Regions from separate parts of the Microbispora hainanensis genome, predicted to be linked through region 2. Evidence: riboswitches for the same ligand, from Rfam matches in the RefSeq annotation. Region 2 holds a riboswitch; the other holds the start of a gene.
The links. Region 2 has a riboswitch for thiamine pyrophosphate ahead of OHB01_RS11155 (purine-cytosine permease family protein). Riboswitches for the same ligand answer to the same signal wherever they lie in the genome.

Region 1 (4,404 bases), 2.7 Mb from region 2:
GTTGGGGTGCGAGAGGCTGGCCACCGACTTGGCCTCGCCGATGAAACGCCGCACGAACTGCGGGTCCTCGGCCAGCGAGCGGTGCATCACCTTGACGGCGACCGTGCGGTCGAGCCGGACGTCCAGAGCCAGGTATACGGAGGCCATGCCACCCCGGGCGATCCGGGACTCGACGCGGTAGCGCCCGTCGAGCAACTGCCCCACGAGCGGGTCGGTTAGCGTCGTGTCCACTCGCCAGAGTTTACGGGTGATTTGCCGCCGGGCGTGTTCCCGAATCCCAAACCGAGACCTATTCGGCAGCCTCGCGCGCCGTCCGAAAAGCCATACCGATTCCGAAAACCGGCCTTACCAGACGCGGAATCGGCCGCCTCCCGCCTCGCCCGCGCCGGCGTTCCGGGGCAGGCGGGCGAGAGGAGGACAGAGGCCACGGCGGTGCCGGACCGCAGAGCCGGACCCCAGAGCCGGACTGTGGTGCCCGACCGCAGGGTCGGTCCGCACAGTTGGACCGTGGTGCCGGACCACGGGGTCGGACTGTGGTGCCGGACCGTGGCGCCGGACCACGGTGCCGGACTGTGCGGCGGATCTCAGGACGCGCGGGCGGGCGAGGACGCCTCGGCGTAGCGGCGGCGCGGGATGCGCCCGGCGAGGCGGGCCGTCCGCCCGGCCGTGACCGCCTGCCGCATGGCCGCCGCCATCAGGTCCGGCCGGTGCGCCCGGGTCACGGCGCTGGCCAGCAGGACGGCGTCGCAGCCCAGCTCCATCGCGAGCGCGGCGTCGCTGGCCGTGCCGATGCCGGCGTCGAGGATCACCGGCACCGTGGCCGCCTCGACGATCAGCTCGATGCTGTGCGGGTTGCGGATGCCCAGCCCGGAGCCGATCGGGGCGCCGAGCGGCATCACGGCCGCGCACCCGGCGTCCTGGAGCCTGCGGGCCAGTGCCGGGTCGTCGCCGATGTACGGCAGCACCACGAAGCCGTCGGCGACCAGCCGCTCGGCGGCGTCGAAGGTCTCGATCGGGTCGGGCAGCAGGGTCCGCTCGTCCGCGATGACCTCCAGCTTCACCCAGTTGGTCTCCAGCGCCTCGCGGGCCAGCCGGGCGGTCAGCACCGCCTCCCCGGCGGTGAAGCAGCCCGCCGTGTTCGGCAGCACCTTGATGCCGCGGGCGCGCAGCAGGTCGAGCACCGAGCCACGCGACTGCGGGTCGAGCCTGCGCATCGCGACGGTCGTCAGCTCGGTGCCGGACGCCTCGAGCGCCTGGTCGAGCACCTCGAGCGACGGCGCGCCGCCGGTGCCCATGATGAGCCGCGAGGTGAACTTCTCCCCGCCCAGCACGAGGACGTCGTCGGTCATGTTCACCCTCCCTGCACGGCCGTGAGCACTTCGACGCCGTCGCCGTCGGCGACCTGGGTGGAGTCCCAGGCGCTCCGGCTGACGACCTCGCCGTTCAGCGCCACCGCGACCCCCGACGTGAGGGCCGTGAGGGTCCGTACGGCGTCGCCGACCGTGGCGCCGTCCGGCAGCTCGGCCGCGCCTCCGTTGATCGTGACTTTCATTGGCTGAATCTCCCTGGATCGCAGAACCGGGCGACCGGGGGCACCTCGTCGCCGGTGAGGAACGCGGCGACGGCGTCGGCCGTGACCGGGGACAGCAGCACCCCGTTGCGCCCGTGCCCGGTCGCCGCCAGCACGCCGGGCGGCCCGGCGGGACCGATGAGCGGCAGGTTGTCGGGTGTGCCCGGGCGGAAGCCGGTCGTCGTCTCGGCGAGTTCGAGCTCGGTGATGCCGGGCACCAGCTCGCGGGCGTCGCGCAGCAGCTCGTAGACGCCTCCGGCGGTGACCCGCGCGTCGTACCCCATCTCCTGGGTGGTCGCGCCCAGCGTGATCTCGCCGTCGCCCCGGGGGACGAGGTAGGCGGGGGAGCCGTGCACCAGCCCCCTGACGCACCGGGTGAGGAAGCCCCGGGGCCCGCGCAGCCGGAGGATCTCGCCCTTGACCGGGCGCACCGGCAGGCCGGGCAGCAGGGACGCCGACCACGACCCGGCCGCCACGACGACCTGCCCGGCCGCGACGGTCCCGCCGGACTCCAGCCGTACGGACGGACCCCCCGCCTCCGGGGCGTCGATCGCGGCGACTCGCTCGGTCACCAGCGTGCCGCCCGCCTTCTCGAACGCCGTGAGCAGGGCGCGTACGACCCTGCGGGGGTTGACCCAGGCGTCGTCGCGGGCCAGCAGCCCACCGCGTACGGAGGGAGAGAGCATCGGCTCGAAGGAGCGGCACTCGCGCCCGGTGAGCCGCTCGACCCGCAGGCCGAGCGTCCGCTCGAAGGCGGCGAGGTCGTCGAGGACGGCCATGTCGTCCGCGCCGCGGGCGACCTCCAGGGTGCCCTCGGTCCGGTAGTCGAGGTCGGCGCCGGTCTCGTCCTCAAGCTCCGCCCGGAACGCCGGCCAGGCCGCCAGTGACGCGAGACCGAGCCGCAGCAGCGGCTCCTCCGTGTAGGTCACCTCGCTGACCGGCGCGAGCATCCCCGCGGACGCGTGGGTGGCGCCGCCTCCGGGGGAGGGGTCGGCCACCGCGACCGACAGGCCGCGCCGGACGGTGCGCCAGGCCGCGGCCAGGCCTTCCACCCCGCCGCCCACGATCACGACGTCGTAGCCGGACTGAACGCCGGGTGGCGGTGTGCGGGACACAGCGCTCCCTTCGCCGGCATTACCCGGATCAGGTCGGGGCGGTCGAGAGCCTCGTGCTCTCCTCTCAGCCCGGTCCGCCGGGCTCCCGCGCGTCTTACGTCCCCAAGGGTAGTACGCCGCCCGAAACGGCCGATCGCGGGACCGATGAGCCCGGGTGGTGAGAGCACCCGGGGCCTCACAACCCGGGCCTGTTCGAGTGCGCGTCAATTACCCAACTCGTTATGGGGGCCCCGTTGGCCAGGGCCCCTGTCGGCAATCTATGGTCGAGCTGTGGATCACGTCGTGGTGGTGGGTGCCGGCCTGGCCGGCGTGCGAAGCATCGAGGCGTTGAGGTTCCGTGGGTTCACCGGACGCATCACGCTCATCGGCGAGGAAAACCATCGCCCCTATGACCGGCCGCCGCTGTCGAAGGCGGTGCTGCTCGGAGAGACCGACTCCACCGTGGTCGACTCCGATCTCGACGCCCTCGACGTACGGCTGTGCCTCGGCACGGCGGCCAAGGGCCTGCGCGAGGGCGTGCTGGAGACGACCGAGGGAGAGCTGGAGTACGACGGCCTGGTGATCGCCACCGGCGCCGCCCCGATCCGCCTGCGCGGCGAGGGCCGCCAGCACGTGCTGCGCACGATCGAGGACGCGCTCGCGCTGCGCGAACGGCTGGTCCCCGGGGCCCGCGTGGCCGTCGTCGGGGCCGGCTGGATCGGCGCCGAGGTCGCCACCGCGGCGGCCAGGGCCGGGTGCGCCGTGACCGTCGTGGAGGCGGGGGAGAGCCCGCTCGCCGTGGCCCTCGGGCCCGAGGTGGGCAGCCACACCACCGGCTGGTACGCGCGGGCGGGCGTCGAGCTGCGCCTCGGGGCGCTGGTCGGCAGCGTGGACCCCGACGGCCTCACGCTCATGTCCGGCGCCCGGGTGCCGGCCGACGTGGTCGTCACCGGCGTCGGTGTGCGCCCGGCCGTCGACTGGCTGAAGGGGTCGGCGGTCCGGGTCGACGACGGGGTGGTGGTCGACGAGCACCTGCGCACGTCGCTGCCCAACGTGGTCGCGGTGGGCGACTGCGCGAGCTGGTGGTCGCGCAGGTTCCGCACCCGGCTGCGCGTCGAGCACTGGGACACCGCGCTCCAGGCCCCCGACGTGGCCGCCGCCACCCTGCTGGGCGAGGAGGCGGTCTACGACCCGGTGCCGTACTTCTGGTCGGAGCAGTTCGGCCACATGGTGCAGTTCGCCGGTCACCGGGAGGCCGGTGACCGCATGGTGCTGCGCGGCGACCCGCGCAGGGACCCGAAGTGGGCGGTGTGCTGGCTGAAGGCCGACGACCGGCTCGCCGCGGTGCTCACCGTCGACCGCCCCCGCGACGTGGTGCAGGGCCGGAAGATCATCGAGAGCGGCCGGCGGCTCGACCCCCTGCGGGTGGGGGATTCGGCCCGGCCGCTACGCGACTGCATTATGGCTTAATCGAGGTGTTTCGTGGCGGCCCGCCTGTGGTAATGGTGGTTCCGTGACGCTTACTGTTGCGCAGATCGACCGGGAGACCGACCAGCTCGTAGGGGAGTGGCTCCCCCTCTCGGAGGCCGCCAAGAAGCTGGGGCTCAGCGTCGGCCGCGCCAAGCAACTCCTCAAGGACAAGAAGCTCGTCGGCGTCCGCCGGGGCGGCGGCGAGCCGCAGATCCCGGCGGTGTTCATCGCGGACGGTGAGGTGCTCAAGGGCCTGCCCGGCACGCTCAC
Region 2 (4,404 bases):
ACTGCGACGGCCTGCACTTCGTCACCCATCTGGCCCGCGGCGGCTGGCTGCGCTGGCGTGACGACCTCACCGGCGCCAAACCGGTGCGGCCGGGCAAGGGCCCGCTCGCCGTCCGGGTGCGGCTGTCACCAGGCGAGGACGGCCGCGCCCCCGGGTTCGAGCTGACCGAGGCGGGCACACAGAAACGCCTGGCCGTCTACGTGGTGCGCGATCCCCAGGACGTTCCCGGCATCGCCGGCCTCGGACCCGACCCGCTGTCGGAGGACTTCACGCCCGACCTGCTCAAGACGATCGTGAGCGGCAGCCGTACGCAGATCAAGGGCCTGCTGCGCGACCAGAAGGTGATCGCGGGCATCGGCAACGCCTACTCCGACGAGGTGCTGCACGTCGCGAAGATGTCCCCCTTCAAGATCGCCGGAACGCTGACCGACGGCCAGGTCGCCGACCTGCACGACGCGATCGTGAGCACGTTGCGCGACGCCGTCGGGCGGGCCAGGGGGCTGGCGGCCAAGGACCTCAAGTCGGAGAAGAAGTCGGGCCTGCGCGTGCACGGCCGCACGGGCGAGGCGTGCGAGGTGTGCGGCGACACGATCAGGGAGGTGTCGTTCGCCGACTCGTCGCTGCAGTATTGCCCGACCTGCCAGACCGGCGGCAAGCCGCTGGCCGACCGCCGGTTGTCGCGCCTGCTCAAGTAGCGCCCGCGGATCACCGTGGGTCACAGCTCGCCGCACGGGCCCGGGCATCGGTGGTGTGCCGTCAGAATGGGCGCATGACTTTGCCGGAAATCGCCCCCGAGGCACTGCCCGAGGACGCGTACCTGCTGGACGTCCGCGAAAAAGACGAGTGGGTGGCGGGCCACGCGCCCGGCGCCGTCCACATCCCGCTCGGCGAGCTGCAGGCGCGGGTGGATGAGGTGCCGCACGACCGGCCGGTGTACGTGGTCTGCCGAGTCGGCGGCCGGTCGGCGCACGCCGCGATGTGGCTCAACCACATCGGCCGCGACGCCGTGAACGTGGACGGCGGCATGCGGTCCTGGGCCGCGGTCGGGCGTCCCATGGTGAGCGAGACGGGAGAGACGCCCTACGTCGCGTAGCGACGGAAACGGCGGTCGTCTGGGGACTGGGCGGCGATCGCGTACGGACGGGGCGGCGGTCGCTTGGACACGGTGCGCGGCGGTCGCTTGGACACGGTGCGCTGCGGTCGCGTGGACACGGGGCGTATCGCTCGCGTACGGCGGCGGCGGTCGCGTGGGGAGCGCGGGCGTGGCTTGTGCACGGACGCGGGCGTCGACCGCGTACGGGCGGGGGTGGCGTAGGAAAACGGTCAAATAAGTGTCATAATCCCCAAGACATCATCAATAACTCGCGGGAGCTCGGGCGAAACCGGGCTGAGAGGGCGGATCGAACTCGTGCCGCCGACCGCATGAACCTGTCCGGATAATGCCGGCGTAGGGAGCGTGTGATGACTTCTGCCGTCGTCGACGACGCGCACGCGGAGGTTCCCCTCACTCTGGACGAGGAGGCTCCGAGGACCCTGGGGCTGCTCGACCAGGGCGCGTTCTGGGCCAACCTCGGGGTCAGCCTTCTCGGCTTCTCGGGGGCGTTGTTCCTGCTCGACCCGCTGGGCGGCAAGCCGCTCACGTTCACCGCGGCGGTGCTCGCCGCCGTCGTCGGCAGCCTGCTCGGCACGGCGATGGTCGGCCTGGCCGCGATCCCCGGCGTACACACCGGGCGGCCCGCCATGGTGCTGCTGCGGGGTCTGTTCGGGGCCCGGCTGTCGTACATCCCGACCGTGCTGAACATCATCCAGATGCTCGGCTGGGGCGCCTTCGAGCTGTGGGTCATCGCCAACGGCGCGCAGGCGCTGTTCGGCACGGCGGTGCCGTACGCGGTGTGGGCGGTGGCGGCGGGCGTGCTGACGATCGCGCTGACGATCCGGCCGCTCGGCGCGCTGCGGCTGCTGCGGCGCTACGTCACCGCCGGCGTGGTGATCGCGATGATCTGGCTGTCGATCGCCCTGTTCCGGCAGGGGCCGTCCGTGGGGGGTGGCTCCTGGGACGCCTTCGCCCCCGCCGTCGACTACGTCATCGCGCTGTCGGTGTCGTGGGTGCCGATGGCCGCCGACTACGCCAGGCACTCGCGGTCGAGCGGCGCGGCGTTCACCGGCGTGGTCGCCGGATACACGATCGCCCAGGTGGCCTGCCTGGCCCTCGGCATCGCCGCGCTCGCCCTGGTCGGCAACGACGGCGACAAGGTGTGGGACCCGTTCGTGGCCGCTCCTCTCGGAGTCGTGTTCTTCGGCATCCTGGTGCTGCGCGAGGCCGACCAGTCGTTCGCGAACGTCTACTCGACGACGGTGTCGATCCAGAACCTCGCGCCGCGCTGGGACCGCCGGGTGATCTCGGTCGTGATCGGGGTGCTCACCACGCTGATCGCGCTGTTCGCCGACGTGAACTCCTACGGCGCGTTCCTGAGCGTGATCGGCGCGGTGTTCGTGCCGATGTTCTCCGTGCTCGTGGTGGACTACTTCCTGCTCGGCGGCAGGGGCCGGTGGAACACGGCCGAGGACGCCCCCTCGCGCTGGCTCATGGTCGTGCCGTGGGTGCTCGGGTTCGCGGCGTACTGGATCGTGACCTCCACCCCGACCGTCGCCTGGTGGGACGGGATCTGGACCAGGGTCCGCGACGCCATCGGGTTCGTCCACCAGCCCTGGATGAACGCCGCGCTCGCCGCGTTCCTCGTCGCCGGGCTGGCGACCGTCGTGCTGTCTCTCCCGGGCCGCCGCCTGCGGTCTCGCCGCTGAGCGCACAGCCTCATCGGCGTCCGCGAGAGTCGTCCGAGGGCGTGGTCCGGTGGTTCAGGACGGGTGGCCGCTCCTGTCCGCAGTGCGTACGAACGGCTCCAGCAGGGCCCGTGCGGACTCCCCGACAATCTGCGCATCCGTACCGGACTCGATCAACCGGGACCCGGCGAACACGATGGCATTGATCATCTCCGCGGTCTCGGGCACCGCGGAGACGCCGAGATCGCGCAGCGCCTCCACGAGCGGCTCCAGGAGCTGCCGGTGCATGGCACGGCTCTGCTCGGCGACCGTGTCGCCCGGCGCGACCTCCGCGAGGACGGTGGCCAGCGCGTGCTCACCCTCGCCGATCAGCTCGAAGTTGGCCAGCACGTAGGCGAGCACACGGTCGGCGGGGGTCGCGGCGGCGTCCATCGCCGCCGCGACTTCGGCCGACCAGCGGGGGAAGACGTCCTCCACCAGCGCGTTGAGCAGGTCCTCGGAGGACCGGAAGTACTGGTAGAGACTGGGCCGGGCCAGCCCGGCGCGCTCCGCGACCCGGGTCAGCGTCGGCGGCCGGCCCGTCTCCGCGAGGATCTCCCTGGCGGCGTCGAGCAGCGCGCGGTGCTGGGCGGCCCGATGCTCGGCGACGGTGGACGCCCGAATGCGTGGCACCTGCTCCCCTCCGCCATGGTCGGCCCTATTCCGACAGTCTCCCATCCACCATCGACAGGACGCGATCGCAGTGGCCGAGCACATCGTGATCGTGGGTGACCATGATCGTCGCGACCCCGGACTCGTGCGTCTCGTGCGCGAGCAGCGTGACGATGTCGTCGCTGCGGGCGCGGTCGAGCGCGGCCGTCGGCTCGTCCACCAGCAGCACGGCCGGACGGGTGACGAGTGCCCGGGCGATGCCCACGCGCTGCCGTTCGCCGCCGGACAACTGGTGGGGGCGGTGCTTGGCGCGGTGCCTCATGCCCACCCGGCCGAGCAGCTCTCGCGGGTCGTGACCGTCAGCCGGGCGTACGCCCGCCACGTCGAGCGCGAAGCGGAGCTGGTCGAGCGTGGTGAGGGCCGGGATGAGGTTGCCGGACTGGAAGACGAACCCGATCCGTTCGCGGCGGTGCCGCGCCTTCTCGCGGGCGCTCGCCCGGGTGATGTCGACGCCGTCGAGCAGGACCCGGCCGGTGTCCGGTGTGGTGAGCGCGCCGGCGACGGCGAGCAGGCTCGACTTGCCGGAGCCGGACGGCCCGACGATGGCGACGAACTCGCCGGCCGCCACCTCAAGGTGTACGTCGTCGAGCGCGGTGACTGTGGCGTCGCCGTCGCCGAGGGTCAGGGTGACGCCCTCCATCAGCAGGCCGCCGCGTTCCTGGGTGCCGGACCGGAGCGAGTCCGGGCGTGGGGACGTGGAACTGGTGGTCATCTTTGCCCTCCCAGGGCGGCGAGCGGGTCGACGCGGACGATGCGGCCCACGGCCGCCACGGCGCCGGCGAGGCCGAGGCCGATGAGGAGCAGGGCGGCGAGGACGAGCGGCCCCACCTCCAGCAGGAACGGCATGGGGGTCGTGGTGAGCAGGCTGCCGCCGCCCACCCCCAGCAGGAAGCCCACGGCGGTGGACACGGT

Region 1: linked by a shared signal. The riboswitch ahead of thiO (glycine oxidase ThiO) and the one ahead of OHB01_RS11155 (purine-cytosine permease family protein) in region 2 are both predicted to bind thiamine pyrophosphate.

What each region holds. Positions count from the first base shown of each region.
Region 1 is NZ_CP108086.1:5,077,825-5,082,228, forward strand. It holds gene pknB (Stk1 family PASTA domain-containing Ser/Thr kinase) at 1-231, opposite strand, end outside; gene OHB01_RS23735 (thiazole synthase) at 585-1,349, opposite strand; gene thiS (sulfur carrier protein ThiS) at 1,352-1,552, opposite strand; gene thiO (glycine oxidase ThiO) at 1,549-2,685, opposite strand; TPP riboswitch at 2,674-2,784, opposite strand; gene OHB01_RS23750 (NAD(P)/FAD-dependent oxidoreductase) at 2,956-4,134, shown strand; gene OHB01_RS23755 (Rv2175c family DNA-binding protein) at 4,178-4,404, shown strand, end outside.
Region 2 is NZ_CP108086.1:2,402,698-2,407,101, forward strand. It holds gene OHB01_RS11145 (Fpg/Nei family DNA glycosylase) at 1-695, shown strand, start outside; gene OHB01_RS11150 (rhodanese-like domain-containing protein) at 770-1,093, shown strand; TPP riboswitch at 1,355-1,471, shown strand; gene OHB01_RS11155 (purine-cytosine permease family protein) at 1,462-2,802, shown strand; gene OHB01_RS11160 (TetR/AcrR family transcriptional regulator) at 2,857-3,453, opposite strand; gene OHB01_RS11165 (ABC transporter ATP-binding protein) at 3,479-4,204, opposite strand; gene OHB01_RS11170 (ABC transporter permease) at 4,201-4,404, opposite strand, start outside.